One region of the Clostridium sp. 1001283B150225_161107_B6 genome, then DNA from elsewhere that is predicted to be linked to it. Evidence: a T-box and tRNA genes for the amino acid it is inferred to sense, from the RefSeq annotation. Region 1 holds a T-box; the other regions hold tRNA genes.
The links. The T-box of region 1 lies ahead of leuS (leucine--tRNA ligase). A T-box ahead of a tRNA ligase gene usually reads a tRNA of that ligase, here a tRNA-Leu.

Region 1 (3,279 bases):
CTGTCGCTGTCCGCATTTTTCCCCTGGCCGATAGATGAAAGACCAACACCCAAAGCCATGATGAAGGGGACCGTTATGGGACCTGTTGTCACTCCGCCGGAATCAAAGGCTACAGCCAGAAAATCACCCGGAATATAGAAGGCCAGGATGAAGAGAATGATGTAGCAGACCAGAAGGATGTGGGAAAGGCTCCAGCCGAAGAGGGAGCGAAGGAATGCAAGTGCCAGGAAGAAACCGACTCCTGCGGCAACTGCAAGGATGAGCGTCATGTCCGGCACGGCCGGTGTCTGTCTGGCCAGGACCTGCAGGTCCGGTTCAGCCACTGTTACCATGGCCCCGATGATGATGCATGCAATGACGATGACCGGAAGCTTCTTTGCCTTGGCCAGCTGCGCCCCTACTTTTTCTCCAATGGGCATCATGGCCATGTCCACCCCAAGGGTGAAGAACCCCATGCCTATAATAAGGAAGGCAGCCCCCGCCAGAAACAGCATCAGAGGGTCCAGGGGAATGGGTGCAATGGTGATTCCAAGGATTAATACAATGCAGGTAACGGGCAGCACAGATGATAAGGATTCTGTGATTTTTTCTTTTAGCTTCTGATTCAATAAATTACCTCCTGTTGTCCGTTATTTATGTTAACACATATGTTTTAGCTTAACATAAGGACAAACGGAATGGCAAGAGAAGGGACCGTTAGAATTCCGTTAAGAAACACATTGAATCTCAAACAGCCCGGTAGTATAATGAAGCCAATGTGAGCATACACAGGTGCAGTGAGTGAAAATGAATAGGGAGAATGGAAGTATGACATTGTATGACAGAAACGGGATGCCTGCCGCGTATATTGACAGTGACAGGGAACATATCTACCTGTTTGACGGCAGACCGGCGGCCTATCTTTACGAGGATGCGGTATATGGATTTGAGGGCGCCCAGTATGGATGGTTTGAAAAGGGATGGGTCAGGGACCTGGACGGATACTGCGTCATGTTTACGGACCAGGCCCGAATCGGGGGACCGGCAAAGCCCTCCCGCCGTGAGACGCCGGCCAAATGGGCCAGGGCAGCCAGGCCAACCAGACGTTCCAGGGAGACAAAGCGTTCCAAGACAGCCTATAAGGCCGCCTGGTCAGAGATTGCGGCAGGGGATTTTTTGTCTGGTAACAGTTGACACTGTCTGGGAAATATGTTAAATTAAGAGTCAGTGCAAATACGCAGATAGGGAAGAGTAGATAACCGGATGGATGCAGAGAGCCGGCGGCTGGTGTGAGCCGGTGACGGATGGTTGTTGAACTGGCCCTGGAGTAGCCTGCCCCAACGGGGATGGACCGCCGGAAACCGGGGTCCGGGGACTAGTAGGACAGGACGGAGACCTTACCGTTATAAGAGGATTAAGTGCATGCGTCAGATAGCATGAACCAGAGTGGTACCGCGCGGGGATATATAGCCTTGCGTCTCTAGCAGTAGAGGCGCAGGGCTTTTGTATTTTATCCGGAAAATATGCGGGGCCGGTATGCTGTCTGGATAAAGGGGAATCATCCCCTTAGATAACCAATGGAGGAATGAGATTATGGCAACACAGTACAACCACAGCGCCATTGAGAAAAAGTGGCGTGAGAACTGGGAAGAGAAGCCCATCAATGTGAACGATGGCAGGAAGGAAAAGTATTACTGTCTGGATATGTTTCCATACCCTTCAGGCAGCGGCCTTCACGTAGGACACTGGAGAGGATATGTGATTTCAGATGTCTGGAGCCGGTATCAGCTGTTAAAGGGCAAATATGTCATCCACCCCATGGGATGGGATGCATTCGGCCTTCCTGCTGAGAATTATGCAATCAAGATGGGCGTCCATCCGGCTAAGTCCACAGAGGCAAACATTAAGAATATCAAGCGTCAGATTAAGCAGATTGCTGCGATTTATGACTGGGATATGGAAGTGAACACCACGGACCCGGATTTTTACAAGTGGACCCAGTGGATTTTTGTACAGATGTTTAAAAAAGGCCTGGCCTATGAGAAGGAATTCCCCATTAACTGGTGTCCCTCCTGTAAGACCGGTCTGGCAAACGAGGAAGTGGTCAATGGCTGCTGCGAGCGCTGCGGCACCACGGTTACCAAGAAGAACCTGCGCCAGTGGATGCTTAAGATTACTGCTTACGCTGAGCGCCTGTTAAATGACCTGGATAAGCTGGACTGGCCTGAGAAGGTCAAGAAGATGCAGACTGACTGGATTGGTAAATCCTACGGAGCCGAGGTGGATTTCCCTATTGACGGACGTGATGAGAAGATTACGGTATACACCACCAGGCCGGATACCCTCTACGGTGCCACCTTCATGGTGCTGGCGCCGGAGCACGCCCTGGCCAGGAGTCTGGCAACCGATGAGACAAGGGAAGCAGTGGAAAAATATATTTTCGATTCTTCCATGCGCTCCAATGTGGACCGTATGCAGGCCAAGGATAAGACCGGCGTGTTTACCGGAAGCTATGCCATCAACCCGCTGAATGGTGCAAAGACGCCTATCTGGCTGTCCGATTACGTACTGGCTGATTACGGTACGGGCGCCATCATGTGCGTGCCCGCCCACGATGACAGGGACTTTGAGTTTGCCAAAAAGTTCGGCCTGCCTATTGTACAGGTAATTGCAAAGGACGGCAGGGAAATCGAGAACATGACCGAGGCATATACCGAGGCCAGCGGCATCATGATTAATTCCGGGGACTGGAACGGAATGGAGTCAGCTGTCCTTAAAAAGGAAGCACCCCACATGATAGAGGAAAAGGGATTTGGCCACAAGACAGTCAATTATAAGCTGAGGGACTGGGTATTCTCACGGCAGCGTTACTGGGGCGAGCCCATCCCCATCATTCACTGCCCCAAGTGCGGCTGCGTGCCTGTGCCTGAGGACCAGCTGCCCTTAAGGCTTCCTGAGGTGGAGAGCTATCAGCCTACGGGAACCGGCGAATCACCTCTGGCCGGTATTGACGAATGGGTAAACACCACCTGTCCGGTCTGCGGCGCTCCGGCCAAGAGGGAGACAAATACCATGCCTCAGTGGGCTGGTTCTTCCTGGTACTTCCTGCGCTATGTGGACAGCCACAACAAGGAAGAGCTGGTATCCAGGGAAAAGGCGGACAAGTACCTTCCGGTGGATATGTATATCGGCGGCGTGGAGCACGCGGTGCTCCATCTGCTTTACTCACGTTTCTACACCAAGTTCCTGTGCGATATCGGCGCCATTGATTTTGACGAGCCTTTCAAGAAGCTGTTCAAC
Region 2 (3,279 bases), on a different contig from region 1:
CCCGCAGAAGTGTCAGTTCATAACACGCTTCCTCAGACCCTCTCTCATCCTTCAGCCGGTATTTCCAGCTCTGTTTCAGCATTCCCTCCTCAAAGAACCGCGGTATCTCTAATTTCCATATACGCCGCACATAGTCCTTTTCCTCAGTCGCCACCAAATCATTTATATAGCAGTCCACCACAGCCTCCAGGCATTCTCCCTGAAACAGCTTCTTAATCCGTTCATCCGGCGCATATACCACATGATAGCTTCCCGTGGAAAAATCCACCTCCGCCACCGTGGTGTCCACATACCGCAGCATGGCAAAATACTTCATCTGCTCCAGCTGCAGGGCGCTCAGGCTGCCGTCCCCCATCCCGGGGATTCCGCTGTGGCGGGAAAGCTCCGCTGGCGCAGGGACATTGCCGTCCCGGTACCGCTTACACAGTTCAGCCAGCTCCGGCTCCACATTCTTAAAGCAGTCCAGCAGTCTGGAGGAAAAGCATCCGCACTCGCCGTTCAGAATCATGTTGAAGGCCTGTTCATGGGGAATGGCTTTCTTATACACCCGGTCCGATGTAAGGGCGTCGTACGCATCCACAATCGATACGGCCTGGGCGCAGATGGGAATGGCATCCCCGCACAGCCCGTCCGGATACCCCCTGCCGTCCCAGCGCTCATGATGGTAGCGGCAGATGTTATAGGCATACTCCAGGTATTCCTTATCGCTCATACGTCCCAGGCCCTCCAGAATCTGGCATCCCTTGACCGTATGGGTCTTCATGATTTCAAACTCTTCCTTTGTAAGACGTCCCGGCTTGTTAAGAATCTTATCCTCAATGGCAATCTTGCCGATATCGTGAAGGGCCGAGGCAGAAGCAATGACCTCTATCTTTTTCTTATCCAGCCCGTACTCAGGACAGTTCCTGCACACCTCCTCCAAAAGCACCCGCGTAAGCAGGCGGATGCGCTTGATGTGCTGTCCCGACTCCAGGCTTCTGTACTCAATGACAGACGACAGGGCATCCACCAGCACATCATTGGATTCCCTCAGTTTCCGGGCCTGCTGGCCCACCATGTCTTCCAGATTATGTTTGTGAAGATAGAGTTCAATAATATTATGTACCCGCCGTTTGACCACATGGGGCTCAAAGGGCTTGACAATGATGTCGGAAGCCCCCAAATCAAAGGCCCTCAGCTCTCCTTCCAGGGAATTATCCGCCGTGATTACCACCACAGGCACCTCGTCCAGAAGCCCATTGGCCCCCATCTCCTGCAGCACCCTGTATCCGTCCATCACAGGCATCACCACATCCAGCAGCATGATTGCAATATTCTCATGATACTGCCGCAGCAGAAGCAGCGCCTGCTCCCCGTTCTCAGCCTCCAGCAGATGGTATTCCTCCTGAAACAATCCGTCCAGAATCACGCGGTTTATCTCCATATCATCCACAATCAGTATGGTATCCCGCTGACGCATATCGTCACTTCCTCTCCGCAGCCTTCAGACCCGTGCTGCCGCTAGTCATTTGCAAGAATTCCGCATATCTCCTCATAAGCCTCTTTCAACTGCGGATATGCGCCGGCAGCATCCTCAAAGCGGTCCGCCCTGATGCAGTCCACCATGGAAGATGATATGTTAAAGAGCTTATCCATGCCCAGATTGGCTGTCACCCCCTTCAAGGTGTGGGTTGCCATCAGGGCATCCTCCCTGCTCTCTTCCTCAAACGCCTTTGTAATCTTTGAAAATGTACCGTCCTCCAGAAACTTCTTAAGGAACCGTTCGTACAGTGCGGAGTTCCCGCTGAAGCGCCTTAAAGCGCCCTCTGTATCCACTCCCGCCCTCTGCAGTTCAAGTATCGTATTTAAATCCATGGAAATCCTCCTCATTCCGGTTCTGGTCACAGAAACCGCTGTCAGATGAAATTTGCGAAAAAAGTATAACATATTGTTTAAATTATAGCAGGTTGGGGGGAATTGTGCAACGATATGAGGAAATGAGTATTACAAACCGGAACAAAAAACAGGAGTCTCACTTAAGAGATTCCTGTTCCAGCTGCAGAAGATGGGAGTCGAACCCACAAGGTATTACTACCACACGGACCTGAACCGTGCGCGTCTGCCAATTCCGCCACTTCTGCATTTTATTTTGTGTTGCTGCTTGTCTCAAGCAACGAAGGTTATTATAAATGAGGAATGCCAATTTGTCAACATTATTTTTCAAATTTTTTACCAAATTTGATAATTAGAAAAAATTAAAAAAAATTGTCAAAAATAGTTGCCAAGTTGGAAAATCTATGATATACTACCATTCGTGTTGCGGGAGTGCTGGAATTGGCAGACAGGCAAGACTAAGGATCTTGTGGGTGTATGCTCGTGTGGGTTCAAGTCCCATCTCCCGCATTCATTTAGAAGTCCGTGGGACCTTGATTGAAAAGGCTCTGCGGTTTTTTTGTTTTTATAATTGACAATGATAGCGTATCGGCCGGACCGGTACGCTATCGCTGTTTTGTCATATCTAAGGACTACTTCACAGTATATTTCATTAGTTTTTCCATGTCGATTTCAATTCCCAGACCCGGACCGTCCGGAACAATCAGGCAGCCGTCCTCATACAGGAAAGGCTTTGTAATGATATCATCCATGTACCAGCGCGCAGCCACCTTTGTCTGTTCCGGGCAGCCTTCCACATGGGTTATAGGGAACACGGACGCAAGATTGATATTTTTTCCGCAGCAGGCCATATGTAAATTAGCCGCATTGCCGACCCCAAACTCTCCTGACCCATTCACATTACAGCGTATGCCTGCACATTCGGAAATCTTTGCAATGGTGCGGGCAGGATACAAACCGCCTGCTTTTGTCGTATAGATGGAAATGTAATCCGCTGCTCGGTTAGCCACAATGTCCAGCGCATCAGGAACCGTCCAGCAGCTCTCATCAGCGCATACAGGCACCTCCAGCATGCGCGTGACCTCCTGCAGCTGATACAGGCCTTCCACAGGCTGTTCCAGATATTGCAGATTATACTGGTCCATCCGTTTGCCCCACTTTACAGCCTCCTTGGCAGAAGGATATCCCTGGTTGGCATCCACCAGGATATTGATGTCAGGGCCGAGAGCTTCCCGGAGTTTTTGCATCAGTTCCACATCGCGGACAAGATTCAGTCCACCCTTCATCTTAATGTTCTTTATCCCTTCCTTACAGGCTGCCACAGCTTCCTCCACTGCCGCGTCAATATCCATCACGACCCCCAGGCTGTGGGCAATGGGAATCGCTTTTCTGTGCTGTCCGCCCAAT
Region 3 (3,279 bases), 290 kb from region 1:
GCAAAGCTTAAGATGGCCCCCTTTATCGCCACATTCGGCATGAGCACCATTGTATACGGAATCAACTGTCTGTATTTTGCCAAGAAGCCCAACAATTCCCAGCCCATCGGAGGCATCAGGGAGGATTTGACCGTGCTCAGCAGTTTCAAGGTATTCGGGCAGATTTCCTTTTTGGTGGTCATTGCCATCATTGCCATTGCCGGGGTATGGTTCCTGCTCAATAAAACCGTGTTCGGGAAGAACATATATATTGTGGGAGGCAACCCGGAGGCAGCCAAGGTATCCGGCATCAATGTGAGCAGGGTAATCATCACTGTGTTCATCATTGAATCCATGTTTGTGGGACTGGCCGGTATCCTGGAAGTGGCCAGGACCGGAGGCGCCAACTCAGCATATGGAAATGCATATGAATTTGATGCCATATCCTCCTGCGTGGTGGGAGGCGTATCCCTGAGCGGAGGCGTGGGAAAAGTATCCGGCGTTATCATAGGCGTGCTTATATTTACCTTCATCAGCTATGGACTTGCCTACATAGGGGTTAACTCCAACTGGCAGCTGATTGTAAAGGGACTTATCATATGCAGTGCTGTTGCCCTGGATATGAGAAAAAATTCTTAATTAGGAGGAACAAGGTGAAAAAAGTCAAATTATCAGAAGGGCTGTCATTGTCAGCCGTGGTACAGGGATTCTGGAGACTGGACGGCTGGAATTGGTCTGCAAAGGAGCTGGCCCGGTTCATGAATGAATGCATTGAGCGGGGGGTAACCACCTTTGACACAGCGGAAATCTACGGCGGCACGCTGTGCGAGACACTGATGGGCCGGGCCTTTGAACAGGACGCCTCCATCCGGCACCGAATCCAGCTGGTATCCAAAACCGGAATTTTCAATGAGAATGGGTTCGGATACTATGACACAAGATACGACAGGGTAAAGAAGTCCTGTGAGGAAAGCCTGAAGCGGCTTCACACAGACCGTCTGGACCTGTATCTGATTCACAGGGAGGACCCCTGCATTGATTTTGAGTCCACGGCCAGAGCCCTGACAGAGCTTAAGAGGGAGGGGAAGATTGGGGAGATGGGCGTTTCCAACTTTGACCCCCGCAAATTCCACGGCCTTAACAAAGCAGTGGGCGGACAGCTGGTAACCAACCAGATTGAGTGGAATCCGGTCTGCTTTGAGCATTTTAATTCAGGAATGATGGACGACCTGACTGCGTCCGGAATCCATCCCATGATATGGTCGCCTCTGGCGGGCGGAAGGATGTTTGACCCCAATGACAGCCTCTGCGCCGCAGCCATGAAAACCATTAAGAAAATTGCAGAGAGACATGACACAGACCCAGCCACTGTCATATATGCCTGGATTATGTACCATCCCGCAGGGGCAATCCCTATTTCCGGCAGCAACCGCCCGGACCGTCTGGATATGGCCGTCAAGGCCCTGGACCTCCGGCTGGAGCATTATGAGTGGTATGAAATATACAAGGCCAGCGGCCAGCAGGCAATCCGGTAGGACAAACGTGAGAAGGGGACTGTTGGGAATGGGCAGCAGCCGGTCCTGACAGTCTTTCTCCAGCCGGTCCATTCCCGTCAGCCTGCGGCGCAGCCGGTCAGGGGTGAAGAGTCCCGCAGGTTTTTTCAAAAAACACTTGCCAAAATATGTATCCTGTGATAAAATAATCAGCGTTGTAAGCCGGCGTGTCGGAATGGCAGACGATGCAGACTCAAAATCTGTTGCGGGTAACCGCGTGCGGGTTCAAGTCCCGCTGCCGGCATAAGAAAAAACCGTTGAAACCTTGATGAAATCAAGGGATTCGGCGGTTTTTTGTGTTTTGTGGTTTGTTCCGCTATACGCATCTAAATGGCAGACGCACAGGACCCCTGGAATGGATTTCTATATCCAGCATCCGGATTCCGGCATCCGCGGATTTCATCCATCATCTGAAAGACCAGGAAGGAGGTTGCGAGGTGCCTGCGCCAGTCCCTTTTTCCTTCTATATATTCCATGCACTGTTCCAGCTCCCTGCTGCGGCAGGCTTTGTCTGAAAAGGAGACCAGCGGCTCCTCTGCCGCGAAACGGTTGAAATAGGTTACTTCCCTGAAATTCTGTATATCACGGATTAACAGGCTTCCCTTTTCTCCCTCTATGAGGCTGGGAACATGGCTGCCGGATATCTTGGAATAAACCAGCTCCACCCGGGCAGCGCCCAGATATCCGCTGACTGCGCCGGCTGCGTCCATTCCGTTTTCCGTGAACACCATCCGGGCATCCAGATGCTCCGGTATGCCAAAGAGATGCACAAGAGGATAGATGCAGTCCAATCCCCTTTGAAACAGTGCGCCTCCCGGGAGAAGGCGGGCCGGAGCATGGACAAAAGCGCTGCGGATTCCCTTGCAGGTGAAGGCGTACTCACAGGAATGGAGACGAATCCGGCGTATGGGGCCCAGGCATTTGACTGCTGTCTTTAAGGGAGCCATACATGGGTTAAACCCAAGATGGATATGTTCCAGCAGCACCGCGCCGTGCTCATCCGCTGTCTGTGCCAGCGTCCTTAAGGAACCGGCATCCGCTGCTCCCATGGCACCGAACAGGACATGCTTTCCTGCTCTCAGAAGTGCAAGGACCTGCTGGAAATCCAGACTGCTGTAATCCGGAAGATATATGATATCGGCCTCCTCCATGGGAACCTCCGCCAGGCCCAGGCCTTTTTGTTCGGCGGCTGTTTCCCGAAGGCAGCGGCTTTTTTTATTGGCAACCATCACAGCCATGGGTATCATGGTCATTCCTCCATTTCATTGTTTACCTTTGGATGGCTTTATGGTATAACAAAAACAGATGGAATAATACGGATTTTATGGGATATTTTTCGAAAATTACAGTTTTCTTGCCATGGCGGTCCGGCCATGCAGAGGAAGGATGCAGGCGAAGATGAAGGAGGGAATGCATGTATGAGCAACACCATGGTTTTAAAGGATAAAAGCGTTCAGGTCAGCCGTATCAGAAGGTCCTCCAGTTTTGTGATGAAGCGCCCTCATTACCATTCTTATTATGAGATTTATTATCTGTTATCCGGGAAATGCAAGATGTTTATCAATCAGGATATCTACTACCTGGAACCGGGCGATATGACCATCATCCCTCCTCTTGAGGTCCACAAGGCGCTGTATGAGCCAAACTGGCAGGCAGAACGGTTCGGCGTCTATTTTTCAAAGGACACGGTCAGCTCCTTTTTAAGCCTTTGCGGAAAGGATGCATTTGACCATATCTTTTCACAGCC

Region 2: it encodes a tRNA-Leu, which carries the amino acid that the T-box ahead of leuS (leucine--tRNA ligase) is inferred to sense. The anticodon was not compared.
Region 3: it encodes a tRNA-Leu, which carries the amino acid that the T-box ahead of leuS (leucine--tRNA ligase) is inferred to sense. The anticodon was not compared.

The regions. Positions count from the first base shown of each region.
Region 1 covers NZ_JADNMD010000001.1:657,075-660,353, reverse strand. The annotation lists gene I2H39_RS03020 (DUF1538 domain-containing protein) at 1-608, opposite strand, end outside; gene I2H39_RS03015 (4-fold beta flower protein) at 808-1,173, shown strand; T-box leader at 1,209-1,464, shown strand; gene leuS (leucine--tRNA ligase) at 1,573-3,279, shown strand, end outside.
Region 2 covers NZ_JADNMD010000012.1:103,325-106,603, reverse strand. The annotation lists gene I2H39_RS22625 (diguanylate cyclase) at 1-1,459, opposite strand, end outside; gene I2H39_RS22620 (Hpt domain-containing protein) at 1,501-1,854, opposite strand; tRNA gene I2H39_RS22615 (tRNA-Leu) at 2,037-2,120, opposite strand; tRNA gene I2H39_RS22610 (tRNA-Leu) at 2,299-2,382, shown strand; gene I2H39_RS22605 (enolase C-terminal domain-like protein) at 2,505-3,279, opposite strand, start outside.
Region 3 covers NZ_JADNMD010000001.1:363,656-366,934, reverse strand. The annotation lists gene I2H39_RS01695 (beta-methylgalactoside transporter) at 1-618, shown strand, start outside; gene I2H39_RS01690 (aldo/keto reductase) at 633-1,514, shown strand; tRNA gene I2H39_RS01685 (tRNA-Leu) at 1,694-1,776, shown strand; gene I2H39_RS01680 (hypothetical protein) at 1,859-2,779, opposite strand; gene I2H39_RS01675 (helix-turn-helix domain-containing protein) at 2,951-3,279, shown strand, end outside.